DNA from 3 places in the Paenibacillus sp. FSL H8-0315 genome. Region 3 is predicted to be linked to each of the others. Evidence: predicted binding sites of a transcription regulator. Region 3 holds the regulator's gene; each other region holds the start of a gene.
What was found. Region 3 encodes Rex, which represses fermentation and respiration genes when NADH is low (regulators of the CRP and FNR family bind a similar motif). Its sites were predicted from a motif close to TTGTGAAATATTTCACAA; they were not measured.

Region 1 (10,766 bases), 2.4 Mb from region 3:
GGCATAATTCTATGCCTTCCTCCCATTGCAAATTCCCCATAAGGCAATCCCAGAGACAGCAGTATATAAAGAATCACTGCTCCCAAAAAAGTAATACTCCCAATCCATGCTGATATCAAGTTTTCACCCCTCCATAATTTATTTATCGCACATTAAATTATATGAGTGTAATGAATTATTATGGGCATCAATTCAAGTGGCAGCTCTTTCACCCAAATATTTTTTTATGATGAACTAGCACAAGCAACACAAAAATATCTGAGTAATATAGAAGTAAATAGACCAATGAGGTGATCCACAAATGGCAAATACAACGAAGATTCGCAAACGTGCTGAACAGCTGAAAGGTAGACCCGTGTGCATTACGTTACATGATGGACGTACGTATATAGGATGGATAACCGGCCTCGATAAGAATGGACTGACCCTTTCCAAACCACGTAAAAACAAACACAGAAAATCAAAAAAACACTCTTCTTCCCGCTCTCGGAAAGCAAACGTATCAGGATTAATGCCCTTATTCGGCTCACTTTTCGGAATGGGTGGAGGCGCTCTAGGCTCCGCAGGAGCAGGGGCTGCCAGTTCTGGAGGCGGTGGTTTTGGCGGATTTGGCGGGTTCGGGGGAATCGGCAACTTTATTGGAATGGTACAAAAAACTATGCCGGTTATGAAGATGGGCTACAATATGATTAAATCTATTTCCCCCTTCCTTAACGGGCTAAAAGGATTAATGGGATAATCAAAAGACACCCCTCAAGGTGTCTTTTATTTTTGCTCATAATCTTATCAGGTTCTTTAACAATCTGCCTGCAGATCTTAACCGTGGACGTTTTAGATGCTCCTGTACATAACGATAATTCGTCAATTCAACCTTAGCATCACTGAGGGCATAGGTAAAATCATCATCAAAGGGCAACTTATACTCCCAAACTCGCTTACTCCAGTGCGGAATATTTTCTTGCATCCATGGATCGTCTATCCCGGGATGAATATAGGTCTCACTAACGCCATCTGGCAACGAATACAGCTTAGCAATAATAGATCTTTTAAAACTTTCATACGTCTCGCCTTCCTCTACACCAAAAGGATGCGATAGCAAGTAGTCGGGAATCGGCACCCCAAACGTATCCGCCAGCCCTGCTCCAAGGGCAACTGGTCGTTCAATATTTTTCAGCGATGCCAAAAGCGGATCCTCAGCATGGATGTATCTGAAGAATCGTGAGGGCAATCCCCAGCGCGAAATTTTCCACAACGTCTGCGGTAGCAAGCTGCGTCCTGTTTCCATTCCGTATAAACTACCCATGTGGTTGTCTACATGGCTAATCACTATTCCCGACTGTTTTACTCGCTCGTACTGCGCATCTATCTCCTTTAGTACGGCTTTTGTCTGCGCCCCCTGTTCGAACTCTTTTACCGTCCTATATTGATGTCCGCTCTCGTCATGAAGAGAAGTCTCTCCCGTCAGGCTCGCCCAGCGCAAAGCCTCAAATTCACTAGTCATCGTCAAGTGAAGTCCCACATTCCGTTGTTGCCTGCGAATACACCATGCAGCTGCCTCCTCAAACCCAGGGGCCACCGCCATAATCGTTGCTGAGGATACCTTTTCCTCTTCCAGCAGATGTTTAATCGCCTGATTCATGGGGGGACTTTGCCCAAAATCATCACAATTGATGATTAATTTTTTGTTCATAGTCAGCCTCACCTCTCAAAGAGTCCATAAATGTAAATTTCATTGTGAAGGATATGACAACAGCTATGGCCAACAGACATAATGGCACCACACTTATTAAATACCTAAATGTCGCTTCAGGATTGGACCCTGGGTCATCGCCGCCTTGATAGCCAAAGATCATACCTACAATGAAAAAAGCTAACGCAGAGATTAACCCGCTTGAACGAGTAATGAATCCGCTTACAGCCGTGTAGATTCCTTCTCTTCTCAGACCTGTTTTTTCCGCATCCTCATCAATAATCTTGCCACCTACTATTGCTGGGGTCACTAGAAATCCGGCTAATCCGAAACCGACAACTACGCCAGCAGCCACACCACTTAAGAGATCATAACCAAACCATAACGGAATTACCGATAACGCATATAAGATCAGTGATAACCGCCACGCCTTAACCCCGTCCATCTTACGAATCATCCAGTACCACACGAATACTAATGGAATGACCGAAACAAAAACAGCTGCAAGTAAAATCGATACCTGAGCCTCGGAGATATGAAGTACATATTTTGCATAAAAAGGAATCATCGAGCTTACAAGTCCATTCACCGTTTGGGCAAAAGAGTTCGAAATATTAAACACCCAAAACTTTTTATTCCGAATGGTCTCCCGAAAAGCCGGAATCAACTTCAAGGGTTCCTGCTCTGTGAGCTCCTTCTTTTCTTGGACATTCATCATACATAAAAACATAAACACTCCAAAGAGACAGGCATACACTATAGCCATATTAGAGAAACCAATAGCTGCAAAAATAATTGGGGTTAAGGCAGTACCGATTAACAAAGCTACAACTTGATAGCCTTGCTGAATCGCGGAGGCTTTTGCCCGAATACGGTCTCCACGGAAGAGCTCCGGGAGTAACGCTCCATAATTCACCCATAACACAGTGGCGACAGCCTCATAGAAAATAAGTGTGACTAGAAACCAAGTGAACAATCCATTTTCAGATAATCTGCCGGGAGGGGAGAAAACCAGTACAAATGCCAGCATGAATAACGGAATTGAGCCAAACACCCATGGTCTGCGTCGACCCAAACGAGTATCTGTGCGATCTGACCAATAGCCGAATAACGGATTGTTTACCGCATCCCAGATCAGAAAGATGGTTCTGGCTAATGTAGCAAGTCCAATGCCCAATCCTAATTTTTCAACATAAAAGTAACTGTAAAATGAACTAAATGCCTGACTGGGAACCATCATCGCAAACATCCCTAAAGCAAAGGTGTACGGCGAATTGATCCATTTATGCTTCACTCACATACCTCCCCTATGGTAAAGATCCGGTTGTAATATATTACCATACCGAAGAGAGAACGCCATCAAATTTTTCCTTAGCAGAAACTACGGATAAAAAAAGAGGCCCCGCAGACCATCAACAAATGGCTGCGGAGCTTTTTCATAACTAGACTATAAAACATCCTTCAGCTTGCTCCGGCTCTGAACATCCAGGGCTAGATAATCACGGATTTCGCATCTTTTTCCATTGATATCCGTAAGAATGATTCGTTTATGACTTGGATACTGCATATGCTCGTGCAGGTTCCGCATAACGATCCGGGTCTGGCCCAGATTCGTTTGCAGCTCCCAAATCCACATATCCGCTTTTTGCTTAATAGAATCAATGCGGGTTACAACCGGGAGAAAATACCGCAGCCGGAGCTCTGTATCCACTTCCACCCGACTTTCTTCATCGAGCTGATCAATGTCACGAATGACCCCGATTTCCTCACTCTTGGAGTTACGGACGGAAATATACTCCGTGGTGTATTGAAAAGGAAATATTCGAAAAAGAATTAATTCCTCATATACCTGACCCTCCACCACTCCTTGAAACACGCCACCTTGACTGCGGCTAAAAGAGATTGCACCCGGTTCAAGAATGTTAATCTCATAGGGATCTTTAGGATTCAATTCCCCGTTAACAAGATTCGGATCACTCATGCATCTCAACCCCCTTAATCTGCGACATTTCCTTCTGTGCCTCAACTAGCTTGAAGTAAGCACCTTCTGCAGCAAGCAATTCCTCATGTGTACCCACTTCAATGATCTTCCCGCGTTCAAGCACTACAAGACGGTTCGCATTTCTTAGCGTGGATAATCGATGGGCAATCGCGAATGTCGTTCTGCCTTTTACCAGTCGCGAGATCGCTTCTTGAATTTGCCGCTCGGTCACTGTATCTACAGAAGCTGTTGCTTCATCTAGGATTAGAATTCGCGGATCGTGAATTATTGCTCGGGCAATAGACACTCGCTGCTTCTCTCCACCGGACAATTTATGCCCACGTTCCCCAACTCTTGTATCATAGCCATCCGGCAATTGAACGATAAAATCATGGGCGTTGGCAATTTTTGCAGCGCGCATGATTTCTAATTCCGTAGCGTCCGGTTTAGAATAGGCAATATTCTCAGCAATCGTTCCGTCGAATAGAAACGTCTCCTGCAGCACTACACCGATCTGACTACGCAGATCTGACTGGCTGATATTTCGGATGTCCACACCATCGATGGTAATGGTTCCCTCATCTGTGTCATAGAAGCGACAGATCATATTAATGAAAGTCGACTTACCGGCACCTGAATGTCCGACCAGACCAATCATCTCGCCCGCACCCACTTTTAAATCCACGTTCTTGAGCACAGGATGATGTTTTTCGTATCCATAAGTAACCCGCTTAAACTCAACCTCACCGTTTACGCGGCCGATGGCTGCTGGATTCACAGTATCAGGCACATCTGACGGAGTATCCATAATTTCAAAGACCCGATCTGCTGCTGAAATCGCATGGCTGGCCCAGTTGATCATTTGGCTCACCCACTGCAAAGGTCCGAGAAGCATCCCAAGGTAGGTCACCAAAGCGATTAGCGTACCGATGGATAATTGGCCCTGTAGCACCGTTTTCCCGCCATAAAACCAAATTAATAACGTACCCACACCAGCAACCAACGCAAAAGCAGGAAACATCCCCTGCCATAAGCCTTCGATCCGAATATTATGCCGAACCAGCTCCTTATTGGCGACTGTATAACGTGACATCTCTGTTGTTTCCTGACCGAATGCTTTGACTACACGAATCCCCTGCAAAGAATCGCCAACCAAAGCGTTTAATCTAAAAATAGATCTCCACTGCTGGTACCAACGTCTGCCAATCATCGGCCATAACACGGTCGACAGCACCACCATAAGCGGCATAGGCAGCATAGCAAGCAGCGTTAGCTTCCAATCCATACTGAACATAATAGTGAAAATAGCGATTACCCGCAGCGATTCACCCGAGACCCAGATTACACCGTCAGTCATAAATTGCCGCATCGCCTCTGAATCATTATTCACCCGTCCAATAAATTGCGAAGATTGTCTTCGGTCGAAAAAAGATAAAGATAATTTCATCAAGGAATGATACACATCATGACGAAGATCACCCATGATTTTGGAACCAATCCATACCCCTATAAGTCCACGTAGCGTCTGCATTAAAGTAATTACTAAGGATGTGGCTGCTAGCCCGATCACAATCCATAGAAGCGTTGAGCCCATATCCTTTTCTGTCAACACATTATCAACGATCATCTTCGTCAAAAATGGTGGAACAAGCTCTACCAATGTAGTAAAAATCAACATAATCGCCGCGGCGATCATTTGGATCTTATAAGGCTTAGCGTAACTCAACATCCGAAATAGAACCTTGCCGTTACTCTTGCACACCGGACAAGCTTGTGAATCTTCCGGCAGCGGATTGCGGCATTTTGGACAATTTCTTGGAAACTCTTTTTCAGAAGCGGTTGGCCGTTCCTCGCCTTTAGCTACAGCGCCAATTAATTTAGAAGCAAAACCAAATATAGAGGTAAGTGATGCTGTATAACGTATAAGTATAATAGGCCCCTCTTGGGTATCCACAAGCAACGATCCGCCGCCTACCCCGCCTACTACCCGGGCATCAGTAATATTCGAGACTAGAAGCTTTGAGACCAGTTTCCCGTCCGTTCCCCAAACGGAAATCTCCTTCTCAGTCAATACAAGCCACTGCTCACCGAATTGCCCATCTTTCATTAAATCAGATACAGAGTGAAATAAAGGTTGTTCTGTAAGCTGTATTTCTATAGACTTGGGAAGTTTATCAATAGATGTCATACATTTCTCCCCTTTCTTTACCCACCTATTTACTCACATATATTTACAGTGGTAAAGATGAAAAAATGATTATAATTGTTTTGTATGGTTATTTAAACAAATAAAAAGACACCTCTAAAGGTGTCTTTTTGTATTACTTCCTATGGTACTGGCTATACGCTTATTTCAAAGCTTTCCATACCCAGTTCTCTACTTCTGGCAAATCAATACCCTCTTCACGAATGAATTGGTGATGTTTCTTAACGATAGCATCCATTTCATCTGCGATCGCTTTATAGTCGTTAGCATTAGGCAAGCTCAGAACAGCTTCCTTCGCCAAGTCAAAGCGGTCCATTTGATTCAATACGCGCATATCGAATGGTGTTGTGATATCGCCATTCTCGCGGTATCCGTGTACGTGCAGGTTATGGTTATGGCGATCAAAGAACAAGTCTTTAATCAGACCTTCATATCCATGGAAAGCAAAGATAACTGGTTTATCTTTTGTGAAAAATTGATCAAACTCTTCGTCAGATAAGCCACGCGGATCTAATTTTTGACTTCTCAGTTTCAACAAGTCTACCACGTTGATATATCTAATTTTAAGGTTCGGCAGTTTTTCATGCAGGATAGAGATGGCAGCCAAGCTTTCGATAGTTGGTTCTGTACCTGCAGAAGCAAAGACAACATCAGGCTCTCCACCTTGATCGGTGCTTGCCCAGTCAATAATCTTCAGTCCTTTATCCACCAGCTCTTGTGCTTCATCCGCACTGAACCATTGTGGACGAGGATGTTTGGAAGAAACAATCAAGTTAATTTTTTGACGGTCATTTAAGACGGTGTCAAAGACAGCCAGCAAGGAGTTGGCATCAGCCGGCAAATACTCACGGATAAATTCTGGTTTTTTATCAGCCAAGTGACCTAGCAAACCTGGATCTTGGTGAGTGTAACCATTGTGGTCTTGCTGGAATACAGTTGAAGTTGCTACCACATTCAATGATGGAATATCAGCACGCCAGCTTTGATCTGTTGCTTTACGCAGCCATTTGAAATGCTGAGTAATCATCGAATCCACGACACGCAAGAAAGCTTCATAGCTTGCAAAGAAACCATGGCGACCTGTCAATACGTAACCTTCAAGCAAACCTTCTGCCTGATGTTCAGACAATTGGGAATCGATAACACGGCCATAAGAAGCTAGGAATTCGTCATTCGGTTCAATCACTTGATCCAACCATTGACGTTTCGTTACTTCAAAGACAGGTCCCAGTCGATTGGACATTGTTTCATCCGGTCCGAAAATTCTGAAATTGCGGTTCTCTTCGTTCAGAGAGATAACATCTTTCATGTATTTACCCAGAACGGCCATATCTTGTGCTATTACTTCACCTGGTTTGGAATTATCAAGTGCGAACTTACGGAAATTCGGTAAGTTTAGATCTTTAATTTGGTTGCCAGCATTAGTAACTGGGTTCATTCCCATACGTCTGTCGCCAGTTGGCAGAATCTCAGCAAGTTCAGCGTTCAGACGACCTTTGTCATCAAATAATTCTTCTGGTCTATAGCTGTTCATCCACTCCAATAACGCCGGAGCATGCTTCATATTTTTTTGATCCACTGGAATCGGCACCTGATGGGCACGGAACGAGTTCTCATTCGGAACACCATCCCATTGCTTTGGACCCGTCCAGCCCTTAGGAGAACGGAAGACCAACATTGGCCAAACCGGACGCGTCAGGTCATTGTTGTCACGTGCATTCTTTTGAATCGCTTCAATTCTTTCAACGATGGTATCAAGCACCTTAGCCATTTCCGGATGCATTAGATCAGGATTTTCGCCTTCAACGAAGAACGGTTCCCAACCCATACCTTTAAAGTATGCAGTAATTTCTTCTTTGGATTGACGAGACAGAATCGTTGGGTTACTGATTTTGAAACCATTTAAGTGCAAGATCGGCAGAACTGCACCATCAGTAACTGGATTGATGAACCGGTTGGAGAACCATGAAGCCGCTAATGGGCCAGTTTCAGCCTCTCCATCACCAATAACAACAGCGGAGATCAAATCTGGATTATCCAGAATTGCACCTACACCATGGGATAGAGAATAACCTAATTCGCCACCTTCGTGGATCGATCCAGGTGTTTCAGGGGCAGCATGGGAAGCAACTCCACCTGGGAAAGAGAATTGTTTGAACAATTTCTTCAGGCCTGGGATATCTTGTGTGATTTCCGGATAAATTTCAGTATAGCTACCATCGAGATAGGAGTTCGAAACCATGACCTGACCGCCATGACCGGGACCCTCGATATAGAACATATTCAAATCATATTTAGTAATGACCCGATTCAAATGGGCATAAATAAAGTTCTGGCCAGGAATAGTTCCCCAGTGTCCAATGGGCTTAATCTTTACGTCTGCTTCTTTCAGCGGTTCTCTTAACAACGGATTATCTTTCAAATACAGTTGACCTACAGAGATGTAGTTAGTTGCGCGCCAGTATGCATCAAGCTTCTCTAAATAAGTTTTTGATGAGTAATCAACATCCATGGATAATACCATTTCTTCCACTCCCCAAAATTTTTTCTGTGTCTACATTGCCGTAATTTCTTCCACAAGTACATCATACCGCCGCGAAAAATTAATTCAACCTTTTCAACAAATGATACGGTCCAATTTTGTGAAAATATGAACATAGTATGAAAAACGGTGTCAATTGTCAGTAAAAATAAGTCAATATTAATATATATGTAAAAATATGGGCTGGAGTTTGCGGGGGATATTTACTACTTGCCCTTCATCTATTTTGCGCAAAATAAAAAAAATAAGACCGAGAAAAATTCCCCAGTCTTACTTTTAATGAACGGACACAAAGGTATTAAATTTTAAGTATTTATAGTGGAAGCGCATATGGGAGAATTCAAATGGCGTGCCATTATCTAAAAAGAAAATCCCTTCCATAATGCTTACTGGCTCATTCGCCTGCAAATGCAGCAGCTCTTGATCCGTAGCCTCAGAGGGTTCTGCGGATATCGATAAAAAGGATTTGGTTACCGCCAGATTTCGTGAATCCTCCAAATAATTAAAGATAGATCCTTCAATAATGGTCTGATTTAAATTCTGTACAATTTTGATTGGGATATAACCTGTTTCAATCATAAAGGGTTCATCATCAAAAAGACGCAAGCGAACGATTTTGTATACAAAATCATGTGGGCCTAAAAACAGATCCCGTTGCAGATCTTCCGTTGGTGGAATGACCTCGAATTTCAAAACTTTAATCTTTGGCTTCTTCCCATTCATTTGAAAATTGTCGGTGACACCTAAATTAGAGCCTTCGTAGTTAAAAATAGATTCATTTTTTATGTATAAAGGATTTATAAATGTCCCTGAGCCACGCTTTTTAAAAATAATGCCGGCATTTGCCATTTTAGTCAGAGCACTTTTAATAGAACTACGACTCACTTGATAAGTTTCACTAAGCGTTCGTTCATCCGGTAATTTCATATCGGGAAACTGCCCAGCAAAAATTTTCATTTTTAAGTCATCAATAATTTGTTTGTAGACAAACTGTGTCATGAAGTACTCCTTTTCAGGTCGATACAAGTTTTATTTCAATCTTTACTATAACATAATAACCAGACGTTTATAATCTATCCGGCCAGCTTATTTACGTCGGCGATTTGTCATGCGATTGTACATCACTAAACCGGCAATGACCATGCCCAGCGTCCCCATACTACTTGCTGATTCAGCCTGCATACCAAACAAAATACATAGGTTAGTGACCAAGCTTTTTGTAAGTACAGCAACAATAATTAACATCAACGGGCGCCAAATGTTGTATCTTCTCATCCAGGCAACACTCCTAATCCAATTTTCTCAAACTATTGATCGATTTCATCTATTATATCACAAGATAGTAACCGCATTCATTTCCTATAACCGTAAAGAAATCGAAGCCGATCAGCATTTTTTACTTTCCTCTATCTTTTTCTGTATTCTAGCCTAGCGAACGTGACGTCTATGTGTCATATTCGCTTTCAATTCCTCAGCTCCTCCTATCCGTCAATTACGCCTTTATTCGACTTTTGGTCTGGACTTATCCTTTTTCACGGATTATAATAACGAATGCACACCAAAAGACGAACATTAAGGCGGAAATCATGAGAAATTATATGCAAATATTCCTAGGCACTTCATTTTCTAGCCTATCCCCAAAAGAAATTCAAATTTTAAAGGATCATCTCTTCTGTATCAATTCGGATGGGATGATAGAAATGATCGTTGCACCGGAGCACCCCGACTATCAACCCTTGCTTGATGCTTATCAAGGTCAGGACAATTTTCATGTATTAGCTGAAGGCCAGTATTTTTTGCCCGGCTTTATCGATCTGCATGTCCACGCGCCACAATGGGCTCAATCTGGAACTGCATTAGATATCCCGCTCTATGATTGGCTAAATACTTATACCTTCCCACTGGAGTCTAAATTCTCAGATCTGACTTTTGCAAAAAAAGTCTACGATGACGTGGTTGGCACTTTGCTCGCAAACGGAACAACTACAGCACTTTATTTTGCAACGGTGCATAAAGAGGCCAGTCTATTATTGGCTAAAATATGTGCGGAAAAAGGGCAACGTGGACTCGTTGGAAAAGTGGTTATGGACGATCCACAGGGAAATCCTGAGAATTATCGTGACTCCGACACCCACACCGCACTAGTGGATACGGAAGAATTTATACTAGCTGTACAAGAACTCGCTAAATCTACTAAACAAGGCGTTTATCCAGTAGTGACACCAAGGTTCATTCCAAGCTGCACTAATGAGGCTTTACAAGGCTTGGGAGAACTAGCCGCTAAATATGATACGTATGTGCAATCGCACTGCAGTGAAAGTGATTGGGCGCACGGTTATGTGCAAGA
Region 2 (10,766 bases), 3.0 Mb from region 3:
CCAGCCTGTCTACGTCCCTGCTTCTTCTTCACGTACAACATGTTATAGCGTGGTATATCTTAACCCCGAAAGAAGTATACTCACCCAATATATTCAAAAAGTAGAGTTTAAAAAGAACGCCGACCAAAGGTCAGCAACAGGTTTAATTATAAGCTGGTAGGCGGAACACAAAACTGCTGCTTAAAAATATTTTACATCAATGACTAACATTACATAACCTCTACTCCGTGACTCTTTTAAGTTCAAATTGTGTTGCCTCTAATATCAAGATAAGTCTGTCATTATTCACATCCAAAAAATTTACGGGTATAGCAAGTCCTGTGTAAGAGTCGGAGATACTTAATACTTTCACTTCATCATTCATGCTTAAACTCGGTATATCCATTTTATAAACTCTATAAAAAGAGTCATTATTATAATGTACTTCTGTAATGTCATGGAGTGGAGCTTCTAGCTCATATTGATAAACAGGATAGTGTTCAAACCCTTTTGATAAAAAGGTATCTTTATTGATTATAATTTCATCACCAATAACGTTTTGCCCTGTTAGATATTCTGAAGCATCATTATAAGAATTCGCAAATCCTAAAAGGTTTTCAACTTTCCAAATTCCATAGAAGAACTTCTCAGTTTCACTATCCAAATCCTTACTTCCTACAAAAGGTTTAGATGTATTACTTGGAATAAGATTATCTTCTTTTCCGGCATCTATTGATGGTTCAATCGTAGGGATATTCTTTGCAATTCCTCATCTTGGTTTTTTAATACCGATACATTACTACATCCAACCAAACAGGCAGAAAATATAGTCACGATAAGAAATATTTTGACCCTCATGATTCATCCTCCAAACACCTGTTCATTTTTATCTCGTTCTCAAATACTTCTGAAAATTGTATAACTTCCCGCTTTCCCCAAATCATTCCTCCCGAAGCTGTCGATTTCATTTATGAGCGAATCACAACGCGACCATTCCTTTTCAAACAGCTCATTATAAATATACTAAAACACGGCTAGCAAACCTCTCAACTGCTAAAACAACGATATACCAACCTATCGCACGGAATTCATTCCATAGATTCAGATTAAAAGACTATCAGTGATCTGCCCTTTGCAGAAACTGATCGTCTCTCTTGTCTTACAATCCTTCTTCTCCGTACAAAAAAAACCGAGAAAGAACACTTCATTTTGAAGTGTCTATTTCTCGGTTACCGTTATCCACCCGTTACGTTAACTAGCTAGATTGCTCTTCCATCGCTCTAATAGATTCATCAACCTTCACCATCATGGAACATTCGACTCTTTTGCGGAAGACGTCACAGCTGAAGTCATAGGTTCCGACCAAGGAACCTGTCGCGTGCAGCGCATTGGCAGGACAACCGCCGCTGCAGTAGAGTTTCGCCCAGCAGTCCTTGCATTCCGGCTTCGAGTAGCAGTTGCTCTCTTTAAATTGACATTGCAGCTCCGGTTGTGTGATGCCATCCCAGAGGTTTCCCATGCTGTATTCTTCATCCCCGACGAACTGGTGACAAGGAAAAAGCTCTCCCCAAGGGGTGACGGCAAGATATTCGGTTCCTGACCCACAGCCAGTGATTCTCTTCTGGATGCAAGGTCCTTCCGAGAGGTCTAGCATGTAGTGATAAAAGGTAAAACCCTTGCCTTGTTCACCGCGACCGATCATTTCCTTCGCGAGAATTTCGTACTGGTTGTATATCTCCGGCAGGTCCTCCTCGGTAAGTGCATAGGGCTCCTTTGGATCACAGATGACCGGTTCCATCGAAATTTTGTCAAAACCAAGGTCTGCGATATGAAATATATCGTTGGTGAAATCGACATTGTTACGAGTGTAAGTTCCTCGTACATAGTACTCTTGGTCTCCGCGCTTACGAACGAATTCCTGGAACTTCGGAAGAATATGATCATAGCTGCCTTTTCCGTTAACCGTTTGGCGAAGCCGGTCATGAACCTCTTTTCTTCCATCCAGGCTTAATACGACATTGTACATTTCCTGATTTAAAAACTCGGTGACCTCATCGTTCAGCAGCATCCCGTTCGTCGTGAAGGTGAAGCGGAACTTCTTTTTGTATTCTTGTTCTTTGCTTCTTGCATAAGCTACGATCTGTTTAACTACTTTCCAGGCCAAAAGCGGCTCACCACCGAAAAAGTCGATGTCCAGGTTGCGATGATGACCCGAATTTTCAAGCAGGTAATCGATAGCTTTTTGTCCAACCTCATAGCTCATGATCGCTCGATCTCCGTTGTACTTCCCTTGGCTGGCGAAGCAATAGTCGCATGATAGATTACAGGTATGCGCAACATTAAGACAGAGCGCCTTAACATAAGTTTTTCGTTTTTTTAAATCAAGCGAGAGGTTCTCATACTCATCTTTTGTAAAGAGCTGTCCATCATTTATAAGCTCCTCGATATCCACGATGGTTTCTCGAATGTCACTCTCAGAAATGCTGGAATCATGCTTATATTTCTCTAACATCATTGTCACGATTTGGTCGACAGAAGTTTTCTCATAAAGCGCTATAATTTCATATGCTAGGTCATCAACAACATGTACTGAGCCACTGTAAGTGTCGAGCACGATATTGTATCCATTTAGTTTATATTGATGAATCATACTTGCTAATCAAGCTCCTTTTGCACACTAGTAGAAACGGCTTTGCCATCCTTTAGAGGAAGCGTCCATTTCTTAAAAATAGCCGCCCATCAGCAGAGCAATGGGCGGTAAAATTCCGAATCCTATCTGTTCATTGCATTTTCACACTTCTGGTTTGCAACGCCGCAGGAAGTTTTACAAGCGGACTGGCAAGATGTCTGGCATGCGCCGCATCCGCCGTATTTTGCGGTATCCATCAGTTTGCGGGTGCTTAGGGTTACGATTCTTTTCACGATAAATAACTCCTTCTGTAATTTCTTGTGATCACTTTCACTTAATTTCCATGGAACATCGTAGCAACCTCACGTAAGTACGTCTATGATTCCCGTCACCTAGCAGAGTAGAGAGGGCTTAAACATAAGCATCAACGTTAATTTTCGTGCAGTCGTTCATGCTTGTGATCCTAGGATGCGGTAGCGGGAACCAGAGTCAGTGCAATACTAAAAAAGTGAAACAAAAAAGAGACGGCAATGATGCCATCTCTTTAACAACATTTTTTCTCATACTTGTCCGTAAAGTCCAATAAATATAAGGATCTCATAGCACTGTATCCTTCCTTACCAGTAGAGCGACACTCTCCACATGCGTGGGTGGACAATGTGAACAAACTTATATGAGGAGCCCTAAGACACTTCCAGACAGTTTATCTGCTCTTGACGCCTTAGTTCATAAAAATATTGCACAATTGGATGCTTTAACTTCATCTTCTCGCTCATGTTTAAAATACGCTTTTTTCCAACTCGTCTGTCCACTAAAGCTAGAATATTCAATAAGATATCGTCGCTTTCTAAGCTCTCCTCTATGGAAATAGATAAATGCTTAGTAGCTATAACAATAAAGTTCGATTTACTTAATGATGTCTGAGCTGACAAAAGCTCCTTTGCAAGTTCTGATATTTTTCTGCTTCTTGCAATGACTATTAGCCGATCCTCCGGGATGATCCCCTTACTATCTTTTCTAACCGCTTCAATTTCTTCATGGTTGATAGGAATTTGAAGATCTGAACCGAGCATAGCATCTATGGCGTGCTGCAGAGGGACGAGAATAGCCCTCCTATCCATAACCGAACGGATGCTTTTTGTACTCTAAGGGGCTTGAGCCGACTCTATTTTTAAACACACGACTAAAATAGTACTGGCTCTTATACCCTACCTTCACGGCCAGATCCCCGATTTTGATATTCGGCATTACGTCATCCAGAATCTCCTTCGCCTTCGATATCCGAAGCTCGGTGACATAGTCAAGGAATGAAGCACCGATTTCTTGCTTCATACGCTTGCTAAGATAGGTTTGGTTGATATGAAATAGCGCTGCTACTCGAGTAATAGACAGCTCCGGATCCTGATAATGACTGTCAATATACTCGGTCACTTTTTGGATAAGCACTGTTCCATCCCCTGTATACCCGGGAAGCTCCCGCTCCTTATCCACCCTGTCTTCATGTGAATGCAAAGGATATTTTACCTGAAGATGCTCATCGATCCGATGAAGCAGCTTGTTCAGATCACTCTTCGGTACAGGTTTCAATACATAATCGAATGCTTGCAGTTGCACGGCTTGACGCGCATATTCAAAGTTATCGTACCCGCTGATGATGACAACCAGAACCGACGGGCAGCGTTCGCGCAATATATTCATCAGATCGAGCCCATTCATATTCGGCATGTTGATGTCCACAAGACATACATGTGGTGGGGCTTCCTCCACCATATTCAATGCTTCGTTTGCACTTTTCGCTTCTCCTGCAACCTCAAAAAGATACGGACTCTCCTCAATGTATTGTCGCAAGCCTTTGCGAATGATCGTTTCATCATCGACGATGACAATCTTCCACATCTTCATTCCACTCCCCGTCCAAAGGTATTCGAATGACCATAACGGTAATGCCATCTTCGCTCTTCACTGCAAGGCCATATGGCACTCCGTAAGCTAGTCGAATGCGATGGTTTACACTGTATAGCCCAAAGCCTGTGGCAGAACGATCATATGTATCATCAAAAAGGGCTTGATTTATCTGCTCAAGCTTCTCTTCCGGAATCATAACCCCATTATTTTCAACCTTAATGACCAAATAATCGGCCTGTTTATATGCTGTAATCGAAATTTTGCACTTTTGATCCCCAAGTGGCTTAATCCCGTGATAAATCGCATTTTCCACCAAAGGCTGCAGTATGAAGCGAACGACTTGGCACTGAGCAAGCTTTTCATCATATCGAAGCTCGTAGTCCAGAATCTCCTCATATCGCACACCTTGAATATGAAGATAACTCTCGACATGGTACAACTCCTGATCAAGCAGAATGTAGGGACTGCCTGTGCCAAGCCCTAATCGGAAATACGCGCTAAGCGCTTCCACCATCTCCACCACATTGTCTGCTCCATGTTCCGTTGCCATCCACTGGATCGTATCCAATGTGTTGTATAAAAAGTGCGGCTTGATCTGCTCATGAATCAGTCTGAGTTCCATCTCCTTTCGGTCCTGCTCCACAGCGTATAATTGAACAAGCATGTCATTGAAGCTTCGTCCAAGATCGCCGATCTCATCCGAGCGCGTAACATCTGCTCGTATGGTTTGGTTGCCGTTCTGCACATTTTCCATTACCTGGCGAAGCGACTGAATTGGACGAATAATGGAAGAAGCAAGCAGCACCAGAAAGACGATAAACGCACTACCGATAAGAACGCCTACCAGCAATGCAGTCCGCTGGGTTTTGATCACCGCTAACGATAGACTTGAATTCGGTACTTTGAGTACTAACTTCCAGCCTTCCACATTTTGAATTGGAGCCTCAAATACACTCATGTTCTTCTTATCTGCTGTATCCTCCGCTCCATCTTCTTCACCCAGCTCTCTGCAATCGACGATAAGCTGGCCTGACTGGTCATATAGCATTACATCTTGAGCAATCTCCCTCATCTTCTTGACGGAGACGGCTGCGGCAATATAAGCTACCTCATCATTCACCGATGGATTCACGCGATAAAGAATGACGACGATTTCGGCTGCATTCGCTTTGGATACGATCGGATTGCTTACCACATAATTGGAATCTGAATTCAGCAGTTTTCGATAGTAGGGTCGGTTTAGTATCGAAAAAGGCTTGTCCCTTGCTGACCAGGAATTTCCGTGAATATCCACCACGCGTATGGATTCGTACTCTACTTTCTTCTTCGCCTCGAACTTATCGAACTCTTGCAGCAATTCATCTCGTGTCCACTGATGGTCCGAAGCTAGAGAAGCAAGCATGTCTATCTCTCCAATGCGCTGATTAAACCAATAATCAATCTGGTCGCTGCGTGCAGTAACCACTTGCTGCGTTAAGTTCTTATTCAAAGGGACAACCGTATGGTTCATCTCCAAATATATTGTTACAAGCAATGCAACGAACAGCAGCAAGAAGCAGCCTCCTGCGATTAACGTAATTTTTAAGTGAATTGATTTCATTGTAATCATAGCCCTTCACAATATCCGTTTCTTACATGCCCGAAAAAGACAAAAAAACACTAATCTGTGCAAATACATAATGCTGTACTAAATCTATAATAGGTCTTGTGCATATTTTCACATGAAATAACATTCATGTCTAGGCTAGAGATAAAGGATTTGCCTAGCAAATCTTCCTCTCCCTAGTGTATGTAACCAATCCACAACAGAATGAAGGAGATATTATGCGAACTCACACGAAAAAGCTGTTATCTATTCTACTAGTCCTCAGTCTTATGTTCACGCTTGCTGCTTGCGGCAGTAAAGATGCAGAGCCCGCTGCAGATGCAAACGGAGTTCAAGTCTTTGAAGGAGTTGGGCAAGGTAAACATGGCGATATTAAAGTACAAGTCTCCTTATTAGATAACAAGATCACTGACATTAAAGTGACAGAGCATAAGGAAAATGAAGTACTTGCAGAACCTGTTTATACGCAGCTCAAGCAAGAGGTCATGGCAACTAACAGCGCAAAAGTTGATGCCATTAGCGGATCTACAGTTACAAGCAAAGGATATCTCGAAGCCATTCAAGATGCAATTACGAAGTCTGGACTTACCCTTGTCGCTGGCGCTGCAGTCAGTGGAAGCAAAGACAAAGAAGAAGTCGAGCAAACCTATGATGTTGTCGTCATCGGTGCCGGGGGTGCTGGCTTTAGTGCGGCTATCGAAGCGAAGAGCGCTGGAGCTAATGTAGTTCTGCTCGAGAAAATGCCAGCTGTTGGCGGCAACACATTGATCTCCGGTGGTGAGATGAATGCGCCGGACAACTGGGTTGAACGTGCTCTTGGCATCACTGATGACACGGCTGACTTGTTCTATAATGATACGATGAAAGGCGGAGACAACCTCGGGGATCCAAAGATGGTTCGTATTCTTGCCGACAATGCTCTAGCATCTGCCGAATGGCTGCGCGATGATATCAAGGTAGAGTTCTTACCTGATCATCTGTTCCAATTTGGAGGCCATTCCAGAAAACGTGCGTTGATTCCTGTAGGTCATACAGGTGTTGAATTGATTACTAAGTTAAAAGCCAAAACAGACGCTGATCAAATCACAATCAAAACGAATATGAAAGCCGAAACCTTGCTGAAGGACGAAAACGGCAAAGTAACAGGTGTAACTGCGACTTCGGGTACTGGCGACAAGATCACATTCCATGCGAACAAAGGCGTCATCATCGCTACCGGTGGTTTTGGATCCAATGTAGAGATGCGTAAGAAGTATAACCCTAAAATGGATGAAAAATATATGACTACCGATACACCAGGATCTACAGGTGATGGTATCGTTATGGCAGAAACGATTGGCGCCAAACTGACAAACATGGAGAGTATTCAAACGTATCCAATCTGTAATCCTGAGACAGGTGTTATTTCTCTGGTTGCAGACTCCCGCTTCGATGGTGCGATCCTGATTAACCAAGAAGGCAAGCGCTTCGTTGAGGAATTAGAACGTCGTGACGTTATTTCTAAAGCAATTCTTGCCCAAACGGGTGGATATACGTATCAATTATGGAATCAAGGCATTGAGGATATCGGTAAAACGATCGAAGTTCATCAAGACGAATACGATCAACTCGTTAAACAAGGCTTGCTCTTTAAAGCCGATACGATTGAAGAGGCGGCTGATTTCTTCAAAATTGACGTGAACACTTTGAAAGAAACGATTAATAAAGTAAATGATTATGCGAAAACAGGTAAAGACCTTGATTTTAAACATCGCGGTGGATTGAAATCTCTTGAAAAAGGCCCTTACTACATCGAAAAAGCTGTACCCTCCGTTCACCATACAATGGGCGGCTTGGTGATCGACGAGAAGACTCGCGTATTGAATGAAAAAGGTGAAGTCATCCCTGGGCTGTTCGCTGCAGGTGAAGTAACAGGGGTCATTCATGGTGCAAACCGTCTTGGCGGTAATGCCATCGCTGATATCTTCACATTCGGCCGGATTGCAGGCCAACAAGTTGTAGCAGAGTAATCTTATTTTTTGTGTAACTGCTCTATTAATAAGTTAGCCTTAAAAACGTGCAAGATAACTTGTAGAGTGCCGGTTGACTGCTAACTTTCAAGCTGCCCTCTATGACATAGCAAACCGCCCTGTTCGCAACATTGCGAACAGGGCGGTTTATTATGGTGGAGCCTAGAGGTTACTCTCGTCTAACTCGCTGCTCTTTTATCGTTCTCCGTTAGTGGAATTAATATTGCCCATTTCTTTTCTGGTACTATCACTAAAACTATAGCAATTATTTAGTGTCTACTTGACAAGGGTTTGTCCAGTAATAATAAACTCACTACTACTTCACACCCGCGAACCCGCATTCCACCGTTGCCCGTTAAAATAAAGTCTTGCTACAAATCACGATTTTCGCCCAATTCTCTTCTCATTTTGACCGATTTCTCATGGTTTTCCCCACGTTTTTTATCACGTTTTTCTCAAGTTATAATAAAGATTTAATACTCCTATTTCCCCCTAATCGTTGATGGGGCAGGCATGGGGAGAGAAAAAGAGCAAAGACTTTATTATAACTGAGTGGAGTTGGATAGTAGTGACTTTATTATAAATGCTAAGGGTTTATTATGGGGCTACAGGTTCCTCACCAACACCGCCACCGACTCCACATGCACCGTATGCGGGAACATGTCCACCGGAGTTACCTCCACTGTCTTGTATCCGCCATCTTCGAGCACCCGCAAGTCTCTTGCCAGTGTCGATGGATTACACGACACATACACCACACGCTCCGGCTTCATCGCCAGAATCGTCTCTAACAACCGCGGATCGCAACCCTTACGCGGTGGATCGACAACGATAACATCTGCCGTAATCCCCTGCTCTTTCCAGTTAGGGATTACATCCTCAGAGGCACCAACCTCGAACACTACATTCTTCATCTCATTTAACTTCGCATTCGCCCGAGCATCCTCAATTGCCTCAGGCACAATCTCTACTCCATATACCTTGGCTGCGTGCTGTGCCAGGAAGAGGGAGATCGTACCGATGCCGCAATAGGCATCGATAACCGTTTCATTGCCAGTCAGTCCGGCGTATTCTACGGTTTTTCCGTACAGCACCTCAGTCTGTGCCGGGTTCACTTGATAGAACGAACGCGCTGAGATAGCGAACTGTACATCGCCGATGTAGTCATAGATGACGTCTCTGCCCCACAGGACGCGGGTTTCGCCACCGAAGATGACATTCGTACGCTGAGTGTTGACGTTCTGGCAGATGCTGACTACATGCGGCAGCTGTTCGCGGATGCTGCCAATCCAGGCGTCCAGATGCGGGATGTCGCGGCCGTTGGTTACGAGGACGACCATCATTTCACCGGTGCGGAAAGCTTTCTTCACGACGACATGACGCAGCAGGCCACGACCGGTTTCTTCACTATAAGCAGAGATGCCAAGTTCTCTGCCAATGTCTTTCACCTTGCGCACAACGTCATCATTATCTTCGTGCTGGATTAAGCACGTCTCCATATCGATGATACGGTGACTTCCCCGTGCGTAAAAACCGCCTACAAGGCCACCTTCGGTTACGCCAATTGGTACCTGAGCCTTGTTGCGGTAACGCCAAGGTTCGTCCATGCCGAGTGTAGGGCGAACAAGAATGCCATCTGTCTGAGCTACTCCAGCGCCATCAGTCGTACCATCCACGATGCCACCATCGTTAGCACTATCTATCTGACTCTCAACAGCTTCATTCTCTTTGCTCTTTCCGCTATCCCCGCCACCACTCACCCGAAGCTTCCCAATCCGCTCCAGGTTGTCCACCACCAGCTGCCGTTTCCACGCCAGCTGAGCAGTGTAGTCCATATGCTGCAGTTGGCAGCCGCCGCATTGGTCATAGATCTCGCAAGGCGCCGCGATGCGGGCGCTGCTCGCTTCTACTATATTCAGCAGCTTGGCGTAGCCATACTGCTTTTTGGTCTTGAGCACCCTTGCCCGGACTTTCTCTCCGGGAAGGGCTCCCTGCACAAAAAGGGTAAAGCCTTCTACGCGGCCTACCCCTTCACCTTCATGGGTCATGCCGATAATATCGAGCATAACCTCATCATTTTTATTCACAGGCAGTCCGGCGACAGGCGCCTTGCCGGCTGGGCGGCTGGTGCTGCGTCCACTGCGGTGTTTACTCATTATTTATTGTTCACTTCTTTCATTATCATCGCTGTATAATCCCACTCTTACTTTCAAACAACCCTAATTATTCTGAGCAAAAATCCGCAGATGCTGCGGTAAAATCCGAAAACGACCCGGCAGCTCTCCGCCAAGTTCTCCATCCAAGTTCAATTGGACATGCCCTGGAGAGATTACATCCATTGCATCCGTACGGAAATACACAACCTTTTTATCCTGCAAATGCTCGCCACGAAGGGCCAATCTAACCAAACGGACAAACTCTGCCAAGTTGCATTTTTTAACCGCAATAACATCTAACAGACCGTCATCGATTCGAGCGCCGGGAGCAAGCTTTTCAAAGCCGCCAACAGAATTCGTATTTGCAATCAGGAACAGCATGAACTCATCATGAATAACCTCCTGCCCATTGGCACGAATGATTAGTTCCTGAGGAGATAGGCTGACCATTTTTTCAATACCTTTTAAATAGTACGCAAGCT
Region 3 (10,766 bases):
AACCAGTTCACGTAATTTCGTGCCTGGCTGGAGATCAAGTTTCAAAGTGACCTCATTGCGGTTAATACTGATATGAGAATTATTGACGCCCTCATATTGAGATACAATCTTCTGAAGTGGTTCCTGCATTGCAAACTGACGATACAAAAAGAAGCCACCAAACAATAGAGTAGCCGACAGTAGAGACGTTATCAGCACAGGTACAAGACGTAATTTCAAGAAACGTCCTCCTCTCAAAGATGACAAAATATAAAGCTCATTATAATAATCTATAGCTATTTGAGAGCTCATCAGAGAGACTGAAGTCTCTTATTGCTGTTCTAATTACAAGTAGTAGTATATCACAGGTGTATATACTAATTTCAAAATAAATGTGAATATATTTAAAATTTAATTTTTTAAAAATTTCCATCAATACCAAATATATTCCTCACTTTCGACAAAACCGACCTTGATTTTTAATCAATCGGCCTATTTTTGTATGTGAATTTAAGAGAATATTCGGTGATAACCACCCATTCAGTATATCACTTAGTATATCACTTTTGTACATCAAATAAATGTAAACAAGCGAACTTATAATAAGTTCGCTTGTTTACTATGCCACCCTTAATTTCCTTATGTTCGGCTTAACTTTTAGGTAAACTGTAACCTTCACCCATTCGGGACCCATCCGAAAACCGATAAAATTGATAATAATACCGACCGCTCTGTTTATAAAAAAGCTGCCAAGCATACTCTCCGTTATATACTCCCGGCAGCAAGCGTTCAATCGTTATGTCCGGAAGATCAGCTTTGATAATGCCGCGTATTTGGGCTTCCGAGGTTCCTTTACTTAGTTCCTCAGCAAACACTGCGTCGTCGCCTTCAGCAAATTTTCCATCTACCGTAAAGCGGACCCAGACCATAAGAGCAGTCCCGGCTTCATTTTTTCCTGTTAAAACCCAGTACACTGCATTTTCATCCCAAACCGATTTTTGTGCTTTAGTTACCTCTGTTAGACCCGCTCTGGTTTTGGCAACATCCTTAGCGATATCACGCTCGTTCCATTGATCTTTCATAATATAGGCATAGAACTGGATAAGTCCAAACCCCAGGAGCAGAATCAGAACTGACCCCAGGAGGATCCATTTTTTCCTTTTCTTCAAGGTACAGCTCCCTTTCTAGTAATATATCTTTTTTGATTATATAACACACCCGCGTGTTTATCCAAAATTTCATAATTTTCTAGCTTTCCCAGTCTTAAAAATGCACAAAAGGCCGCAACTTTTGCTAAAAGCAAAAAGTCGCAGCCTATTATTTATTCGTTATTCTCCAGACTTAACGCTTCAATAAACCTTCGAAGGCTTCTTGCGCTTTACGCCGGATAGCTTCCTCATCCAGGGTTAAGCATTGTCCATGCTTGATGACCTGTTTACCATTCACCCACACATGCTCAACATCCTTAGCGCTAGCAGAGTAAACTGCATGAGACAACAGATCTGTGTGTGGCAGCAAATGCGGCTGATCGATATCAATAGCAATGAAATCAGCTTTCATCCCTACAGCAAGTCTGCCTACATTATTTAAAAAGATGGACTGTGCGCCATATTCTGTAGCCATACGCAGAGCCTCTGGAGCTGGAACAGCCGTTGGATCACCGCTGACACCCTTATGAATGAGAGCTGCAAGCCGCATCTCTTCAAACATATCCAAGTTATTGTTGCTTGCCGCGCCATCCGTGCCAAGAGACACCTTCACACCAGCTTTTAGAAGATCAGTAACCCGAGCCACTCCGCTAGCCAGCTTCAAATTACTGCCCGGATTATGAGATACACCCACATTATGGCGAGCCAAGATCTCAATCTCTTCATCATTTAAATGAACACCATGTGCAACTATCGAGGGACGTGTGAACATTCCAAGCTTCTCTAAGTGAGCTACAGGACGCAACCCGTAATCCGCCACATTTTGTTCCACTTCACGTTTCGTTTCGGACATATGCGTATGCATCGGTAAATCCAGATCATGCGCTGCCTGCACGAACTTAACCAGGAAGTCCGGAGGGCAAGTATAAGGGGCATGTGGCGAGATCATAGTAGTAATTCTACCGTCAGCCTTTCCATGCCAGTTACGGGCAAAAGAAATCGCTTCCGCAAGCTTGTGATTCTGTACATCCTCTGGACATAACCCGATCACACCACGCATCAATACGGAACGGATACCTGATAACTCAGCTACCTCGGCTACTCGGTCCATATGATCATACATATCGAGGAAGGTCGTAGTTCCACCCTTCAGCATTTCCAATACAGATAAGGAGGTTCCCCAGTATACATCATCACCGGTGAACTTTTCCTCCATCGGCCACATCTTCTCCTGAAGCCACACTTGTAGCGCTAAATCATCTCCATATCCACGCAGCAAAGACATCGCCGCATGACCATGTGTGTTTACAAGTCCAGGCATGAACAGCAGACGGCTGCCATCAACCACTTGCACTCCAGCTTCCATCTGAGGCTCTTCTTTTCCTATGTAAGTGATTAAATCATCTTCAATAGTCATATATCCACTCAGAACCGGCTCATCCGTTCCCGGAGTCAGAAAATACCCGCCCTTAATTATCGTTTTATTGTTGTTCATGTTCGCTTTCTTCCTTTCCATCCCGCAAGTAATAAGCAAGACTTTGCAGATCAGTTGTAAAATCAGCTGCATGCACCCGGATATTCGGTGGTGTCTTCAGAATCACAGGGGCAAAGTTCAAAATCGCTTCAATCCCAGAAGAAATGAGAATATCTGCTACATTTTGAGCTTCTGAATCAGGTACGGTAATAATGGCAATGCGAATACCTTGCTCACGAATCGTGCTGCCTAGTTCATCCATCGGTTGCACAGTAAGGGAGTTGATCTTACGTCCAACCTTAGGAGCGTACGAATCAAATATAGCCGTGATTTTCATAGTATCTTTAAGATATGCATTGTAATTAGACAAGGCATGTCCGAGATTACCTGCTCCAACTAAAGCTACATTAAGCTGTTGATCCAGCTTTAGGATATGACGGATTTTCTCAATAAGATACGTTACATCGTAGCCGATACCTTTTCTGCCGAAGTCACCAAAATATGCTAAATCCTTACGAATCTGTGCGGGATTAAGATCAAGCTTTTGTCCAAGTTCCTGAGAGGAAACTGTTAATATTTCGCGATTCTGGAGATCATTCAAAAAACGCAAGTACACAGGTAGTCTGCGAACAACGGCTTCTGATATTTTATCCGATTTCATATTTTTCCTCCTAAAAATAATAATGTTCTTGTGTAAATCCATATTCAAACGTCTACCTCTCCTTACTAAGGGCGGTACTGTAACAGACCGCCCTTAAGGATAAGGAGGAGCTAAAGCTAAACTGAAGACGAGCGTTTTAAGAAGCGCCGCCATCCTCTAGCCATTCCGCTATGCGAGGGACCATTTGATCAGTAAGCATATGCTCCATTTTGGGACCAGGCAATGAATAAAGGAAATACTTTCCGTAATGAGATTCAATAACCCTTGTATCATAAACAATAACTATTCCGCGATCCTGCGCCGTGCGAACCAGTCTTCCGAATCCCTGCTTAAAACGAATAACCGCTTGAGGAACAGATAATTTCATGAACGGATTCTTCTTCTGGGCCTGCAATAACTCCGACTTCGCTTCCGCCAACGGGTGATTCGGCGGTTGAAACGGAAGTCTCACGATGGCCAGGCAAGTCAGTGCTTCACCTGGAATATCTACACCTTCCCAGAAGCTGCTCGTCCCCAGCAGAACGGATGCTGCACTGTCCTGAAAGCGGCGGATCAGCTTACTCCGGCTGCCACCTTCCACGCCTTGACCAAGCACCGTAATCTCTTGTGAGGCCAAAGCCTCTTTAAGCGGATCATATACCTGACGCAGCATTTTATAAGAAGTAAACAGAACCAGCATCCGCCCACGTGTTGTTTTAGCAGCTTCCGATAATGACTGTACGAGTGTATCGACAAATCGAGCATCGCCCACACTGCCCTTCACACTAGGAAAATCACGCGGTATAACTAACAGTGCCTGCTCACGATACTTAAAGGGAGATGGAAGGAGTGAGGTCATTAGACGTCCCTCTTCCGCAGCTTCGTTAAGTCCGAGATTATCAATCATAAATTGAAAAGATTTATCTACAGACAGCGTCGCCGAGGTAAGCACGATGCTTTTTTTCTTATCGAAGAACAACTCTTTAAGCTGGCTGCTAACATCCACAGGGACGGCATACAGCTGTAGTGATTTGCTGCGGTAATTTCCATTTGCCTCCAGCCAATATACTACATTATCGTCATTCAGCCCCATAAAGAATCTTACTTGCTCACGGATGGAAGCCAAATCCTTAAATAAACCGCTAATATCAGTAACAAGACTGTCTGCTGAGGATTGGCTTTCCTGGTCACGCATCTCGTTAAGCATTTTATCACCCTTACGGATGATGTCGCTTAACGTCAGATTCATAGTGTTCTCTAGCGCAACTAATTCATCCCAATCCTTCGGCTTACGGGCGGGAAGCAACCGCATAACCAGTTGTCCCGCTTCCCCCGCCCCTGCATCACTGCGTTCCGGCAAAAGGCTGAACAGCTTGTCGCTGAGTGCATCCCAGGTTTCTTTGACGGTAAGCAGATCCGGGTAAATCCGATCGATGACTCCGCTCCATTCTGAAGCCTCTTCACTGCCTGACGACTGTAATATCTGGCGCAGAGCAGGAAGCTGTCCGTTTCGGCTATCTTTATACAGTCGCGATAACGTGTGTGCCACAGTGAAATGCTTCATATGCATGCCAAGATGTTTACCAGCCACATCTTCTAAATGATGTGCTTCATCAATGACAAGATGCTCGTAAGCCGGAAGCAGCTGGTGCCCAGCCTTAACATCTGCGAATAGCTTAGAGTGGTTTGTAATGACCACGTCAGCAATCCCAGCTTCATGCTTAGCCCTATGATAATAACATTTGCGGAACCACGGACAGGAACGGCCCAGACAGGAGTCGGTATCGCTTGCCACCGTCTCCCAGAAATCACCACCCCGGCCGCTTAAATTCAGCTCTTCATCATCCCCTGATTCACTTTGAGTGAGCCATACGATCATCTGAGCGGCAGTAAGCGCATCTTCCCTTGGGCTTATAAAGTCCTTTTTATTAATTTTATGCTCAAACTTACGCAGACACAAATAATGTCCTCTTCCCTTAAAAATAGCAGCTTTAAACGGAAAAGGAACTACCTGCGTTAACAAAGGGATATCCCGCTCGCGCAATTGGTCCTGCAGATTAATAGTATGAGTGCTGACCATGACTTTTTCATTGGTGCGAACGCTTTGATAAATGGCAGGCAACAAATAACCGAGCGATTTACCGGTTCCTGTGCCCGCTTCGATCAGTAGGTGTTTGTCTTCGGCAAGTGCCGTCATCACCTCATTGATCATAATATCCTGAGCTTCCCGGCTTTCATACTGCGGTAATGTGTCTTTAAGTCGTTTGGTTACTTCGTCCATATAATCAGTAAAAGATAAATTCGCTAGCGGATTCTCAGCATGCTCATCTCTAGGTGGCGCTAACTCCGTCCAGTCTCCTACTGCAAGCGCTAATTGACGATAGAAAGTCAGATCACCTTCGGGCTGTAGCGTCTCCGCTTCCCGCTCTCGCAGCAGACCATCAAAGTACCAGCCCAGATCACTATCCTCTTCGGTAAACAGCTCACAGAGTCTCTGGATCGTAAGCAGCGGCAGCTCGTAGAGCTCCTCAAGACATTTCAACAGCACTAAAGCAGTCGCAAGTGCATCACTATCTGCCTGATGCGGACGATCATGCGTCACTCCAAAATGAGCACTGACAGAGCCTAGCTGATAAGATGTGAGCGAAGGAAAGCAAAATTTGAGAAAATCAATCGTATCCAAAATCCGCCCTTGAAATGGCAAATAGCCACAACGATCTAAAGCATTTTGTAAAAAATGGAAGTCGAAAGCAACATTATGCCCTACAAGCACAACATCATCCAAGAGCGGAACAAGCTCCATCATCATCTCATCCAGCTCAGGCGCATCCTTCACATCATCATCGGTAATCCCCGTCAGACCTGTTATAAAAGGAGGAATCGGCGTTCCGGGCTTGACATAGGAACCATATACCCGGGAGATGGACCGGTCTTCTTCTATAATTGCAAGGCCAACCTGGATAATTTCACCCACGGATTGGGTTCCTGTTGTTTCAAAATCAAGCACGGCAAATTTCATTATAATTCTATTCCCTTTCAATTGAGACTCTTAATCAGCATAACAGAAGTTGCGAAAAAAGGCGATGCACACCACTGGTTCAGGGGATGCATCGCTTGAATGGAAATTTCCAAAACCGTTATTCTTTTACAAAAGGGAAACCAGCTGATTTCCAAAGTGCAGCTTCCCTCCACGACGGCGGCATACCTCTAAGTTAACGTTTGGTTCCGGAAGCGCAGGGTCATGCTGCAAAGCAAGATCAAACAATTCCTGCGCTTCATCGAAACGTTCCTGTGAGGCTCGTATGCAGCCTAAAGCATTATAAACCATGGCTTTCAGCTTGGTTTCCCGTATCAAGCCCAGCATATGGTTCAGATGACTCCAAGCGGACTCACCGTCACCTTCCTGCAGATAAGAGATGGCTAAATATAATCGAGCAGCCAAGCTATCCGGGTATTGCGCAATAACTTCTTTAAACTGATCAATACACTTTCCATACATCAGCAGCTTATAATACCCCTGACCTCTTACAAAGGAATCCATACACAGCTCTGGTGCTTCCTGTTCCGGCACTTCCTCTTCGACAACTGCTGTAAAATCCGCACTTTCGCGAAAGGAACTAAGCTTCTCAGCGAAAGCGAGCCATTCATCCATCACTTTATCGCTCAGTCTATGCAGCATATTATAATTGCATAAAAGCTCGTTCCGGCGGGCACCCTCCGCTGTAGGGTAATCTGTTACGATCTCCTGAAGCACCTTGTTCATTTCAGCAAACAAATGTTGAAACATGGGCGATCCCCCCTTACTGAAGATGAAATCAGTTCAGCTTGCCTGACTTCATTTTCTGCGAGATCGGGGTCTTTCATCCCTGCCATTCATTACATGGCGTAAGTCCATACATTAAGCGATTGTAGCATGCAATTCATGATCAGCCAGCTTCACTGGTTTGTTATTCTCATCCACGAATACCACCGTTGGCTTATGTGACTCCAGTTCTTCCGAGGACAACATCGCATACGAAATGATAATTACTGTATCGCCCGGCTGAACAAGACGAGCTGCGGCACCATTAAGACAGATCACTCCGCTTCCACGCGGTCCAGGGATTACATAGGTTTCCAGTCGCGAACCATTATTGTTATCCACAATTTGAACTTTTTCATTCTCAAGAATGTCCGCGGCTTCCATCAAGCTCTCATCAATGGTAATACTGCCCACATAGTTCAAATTCGCTTCCGTTACTGTTGCGCGGTGAATTTTGGATTTCATCATATGTCTAAACAAGTGCAGCAACCTCCTTTGGAATAAATACATTATTATCAATCAAGCGTGTTCTGCCAAACTTTACGGCGAGCGCTATAATAATTTCCCCATCCACTTCTGATAAAAGAGCTTCATCCTCTAATCCTTCAAGATCCGGGAATGTTAAGATCTCCGCGTAATCAATCACCGCTAAAGGAGAGCTGGAAATAACCGATGTCAACAATTCCCGCACTTCAGCAACGGTTGTTACTTTTCCTTCTTCAATGGACTGACGTGCTTCACGTAAGGAACGAGATAACACCAATGCCTGACTACGCTCCTCTGGAGACAAGAATACGTTACGTGAGCTAAGTGCAAGTCCATCCCCTTCACGAACGATCGGACAAGGAATAATTTCGACATTCATATTAAGATCGTACACCATTCGGCGAAGCACAGCAACTTGTTGAGCATCCTTCAGCCCAAAGAAAGCATAATCCGGCTGTACGATATTGAAGAATTTATTAACCACTGTGGTTACACCATCAAAATGCCCAGGGCGGGAAGCCCCACAAAGCCGGGTAGTAAGTCCCGAGACCGAGACCGTAGTCCGAGTAGGCTGCGGATACATTTCTTCCACACTGGGGATAAATACAATATCTACTCCCTCACGTTCAGCGAGTTCCAAATCACGACGCTCGTCACGCGGATAGGAATCATAATCCTCGTTTGGCCCGAATTGCAAAGGATTCACAAAAATGCTCATTACCACTGTGTTGCTCATTTCTCCAGCCCGGCGAAGCAGACTGGCATGTCCGTCATGCAAATATCCCATTGTAGGAACGAACCCAATCGGGGCGTGGCCACCTTGTCTCATATACTCCAAAGCTTCGCGCAGCTGCTCAATGCTTCTGACGACTCTCATTTATTTCCCTTCCTTTCTTGCAGCGCCATATAAAGATTCCAAAACCGTTTCATCTGCATTAAAAACGTGGTCTTCATCTGGGAAGGAACGTTCCTTCACTTCCTTCACATATTGGCTGATGCCCTCACGGATTACATTACCCACTTCCGCATAGGTTTTGACAAAACGTTTCTCACGGTAAGGTGAGGCATACCGCAGCAAATCATGGAAAACCAATACCTGTCCATCACAGTAACGGCCTGCACCGATCCCAATGGTTGGGATGCTAAGCGCTTCAGAGATCGCTTGGGCTACTTCTTCCGTTACCAGCTCCAGAACGATTGCAAAAGCACCTGCGGCCTCAAGCGCCTTAGCTTCATCCATCAGACGTTGAGCATCTTTGGCATCTTTGCCTTGAATCCGGTAGCCACCAATCATATTCACGGATTGAGGCGTAAGCCCGATATGTCCCAGTACAGGGACTCCCGCAGCTACAACCGTAGCTACAGTCTCACAAATCTCGAGTCCGCCTTCCATTTTGACGGCATGAGCCCGCCCTTCCTGCATTAATCTGCGCACTCCCCGCAGAGTTTCATCTACACTTCCGTGATAAGTCATAAATGGCATATCGGCCACGATAAAGGTGCTTTGTGCTCCTCGGGTTACCGAGCGGGTATGGTACACCATATCTTCAATCGTTACCGGTAAAGTTGTATCGTATCCAAGGACTACATTCCCAAGAGAGTCACCAACCAAAATAAGGTCGATACCTGCTTCTTCTGCAAGAACTGCAGACGGATAATCATAAGCGGTCAGCATGCTCAGGGGCACACCTTCTGCTTTCATTTTTTTCATTTTTACAATATTTAGCGCTTGTTTGTTTGCCATTTCTCTTTTCGTCCTCCTTTTTTAAGTAACCTGCCCGTAAAAATCGCAACAAAAAAACCTTTTAGCAATCATTTGCTAAAAAGGTCCGAAGGGCAAAAAAGAGTCACTTGCGATCGTCCCTTCTGTCTCGGTCCTTACGGCTCAGAGCAGAATCCAACGTAACCGTCAAACGCAGTTATGAAGGTATTTCCAATAATAAAAATATAAAAAAGTTCTTCAGTTCAAGAGTACAGTTCGTTAAACGATACCGCCTCCGACCCATAGTATAACAAAAAAAGCTCGGAATTACACGAAAAAAATATGACAAGGGATGATACCCTTGTCATATAAAAAATATTATAAAAGTTCAATCTCACCTGAGCATACGTTAGAGATCTCTCCCAAGCTGTTTTTAAGCAGCAGACCACCTATTTCATCCAAACCTACTACCACACCTTCAGAACGCCCCTGAGGGCTATTCAGTGCGATCTGGCGGCCCAAAGTCACTGACATGGACTCCCAGAGCTCTTTGATGGGTTTGAAACCTTGCTTCATGTACAAATTGTAATGCATCTCCAGCTCGTCCAAAACCGCTTTTACCAGCTCAGAACGGTCAACTGGAGCACCACCCCGCTCAATCCGAAGTGAAGTCGCGACCTCCTGCAGATGATCAGGATAATCTTCCTCTGTCATGTTCGCGGAAATGCCAATTCCAGCAATGCAATAATGAAGCTCCCTTTCTCTTAGAGAAGATTCGAGTAAAATCCCACAAATCTTACGACCGCCTGCAAGCAGATCATTCGGCCATTTGATGCCGGCATCTACACCTGTTACCCGTCGAATTGCCTTACAGACGGCAACCCCAGCCAGCAATGTCAGCTGCGGAGTCTCCGACAAGGGTAATTGGGGCCGTAACACAATACTCATCCAAATGCCCTTGCCACGGGGAGAAAACCACTTTCTTCCCATTCGGCCGCGGGCACCCGTCTGTTCCTCCGCGATGACTGTTGTCCCTTCCGGCGCGCCGTTTTCCGCTAAAAACTTAGCTTCTTCTTGAGTGGACACCACAGATTCCAGCAACTGAATGTCGCCTACCCAATTCGAAGCGGAGGTCTCTCGCTTCAGCTCAGTTAGCGACAGCGCTTTATCATCGCTCATGTCCATCCATCCTTTTTGCTTCAAGCAGCAATAATTGTTTATCGTTAGGTAAATCACCTGAAGCGACCGCTTGCAGGAGTCCATTTAACATTTTGCCTAGCCATGGTCCCGGACGTTTATCCAAAGCCTCCACCAGCTCATTGCCTGTAATCTCAAGCTCTGAAAGGCTGGTTAGCGGCATTTGAGCGATCCATTCTCTTGCCGCTTGTACATTTACAGTGGCAGGTGAGGTTGAGGCCTCTGACGATTCCACGACGGAAAAGGCAGAAGAGGCCGCTGGTGAAACCACAGCGGGAAGCGCAGGTGCGGCGGCTGGCAGGATCGCCAGCAGCGAGAGCCACGCTTCGGCAGCTTCC

Region 1: a site for Rex is predicted at 8,518-8,535, ahead of MHB56_RS15590 (phosphoketolase family protein). Genes of this name have one in related genera too.
Region 2: a site for Rex is predicted at 2,927-2,944, ahead of scfA (six-cysteine ranthipeptide SCIFF). Genes of this name have one in related genera too.

What each region holds. Positions count from the first base shown of each region.
Region 1 is NZ_JBBOTA010000001.1:3,559,723-3,570,488, reverse strand. It holds gene MHB56_RS15615 (hypothetical protein) at 302-739, shown strand; gene MHB56_RS15610 (polysaccharide deacetylase family protein) at 776-1,690, opposite strand; gene MHB56_RS15605 (MFS transporter) at 1,662-2,984, opposite strand; gene MHB56_RS15600 (DUF1854 domain-containing protein) at 3,138-3,671, opposite strand; gene MHB56_RS15595 (ABC transporter ATP-binding protein) at 3,664-5,859, opposite strand; gene MHB56_RS15590 (phosphoketolase family protein) at 6,020-8,401, opposite strand; gene MHB56_RS15585 (GntR family transcriptional regulator) at 8,696-9,418, opposite strand; gene MHB56_RS15580 (hypothetical protein) at 9,506-9,694, opposite strand; gene guaD (guanine deaminase) at 10,006-10,766, shown strand, end outside.
Region 2 is NZ_JBBOTA010000001.1:4,109,365-4,120,130, reverse strand. It holds gene MHB56_RS17930 (hypothetical protein) at 221-643, opposite strand; gene scfB (thioether cross-link-forming SCIFF peptide maturase) at 1,235-2,629, opposite strand; gene scfA (six-cysteine ranthipeptide SCIFF) at 2,752-2,901, opposite strand; partial or broken gene MHB56_RS17915 (SF0329 family protein) at 3,292-3,666, opposite strand; gene MHB56_RS17910 (response regulator transcription factor) at 3,722-4,504, opposite strand; gene MHB56_RS17905 (histidine kinase) at 4,479-6,065, opposite strand; gene MHB56_RS17900 (flavocytochrome c) at 6,338-8,128, shown strand; gene rlmD (23S rRNA (uracil(1939)-C(5))-methyltransferase RlmD) at 8,734-10,284, opposite strand; gene MHB56_RS17890 (diacylglycerol kinase) at 10,348-10,766, opposite strand, start outside.
Region 3 is NZ_JBBOTA010000001.1:1,113,140-1,123,905, forward strand. It holds gene MHB56_RS04785 (hypothetical protein) at 1-219, opposite strand, end outside; gene MHB56_RS04790 (cell wall elongation regulator TseB-like domain-containing protein) at 630-1,148, opposite strand; gene MHB56_RS04795 (amidohydrolase) at 1,321-2,622, opposite strand; gene MHB56_RS04800 (redox-sensing transcriptional repressor Rex) at 2,609-3,262, opposite strand; gene dinG (ATP-dependent DNA helicase DinG) at 3,399-6,260, opposite strand; gene MHB56_RS04810 (tetratricopeptide repeat protein) at 6,387-7,028, opposite strand; gene panD (aspartate 1-decarboxylase) at 7,140-7,523, opposite strand; gene panC (pantoate--beta-alanine ligase) at 7,516-8,406, opposite strand; gene panB (3-methyl-2-oxobutanoate hydroxymethyltransferase) at 8,407-9,273, opposite strand; gene MHB56_RS04830 (biotin--[acetyl-CoA-carboxylase] ligase) at 9,610-10,410, opposite strand; gene MHB56_RS04835 (CCA tRNA nucleotidyltransferase) at 10,400-10,766, opposite strand, start outside.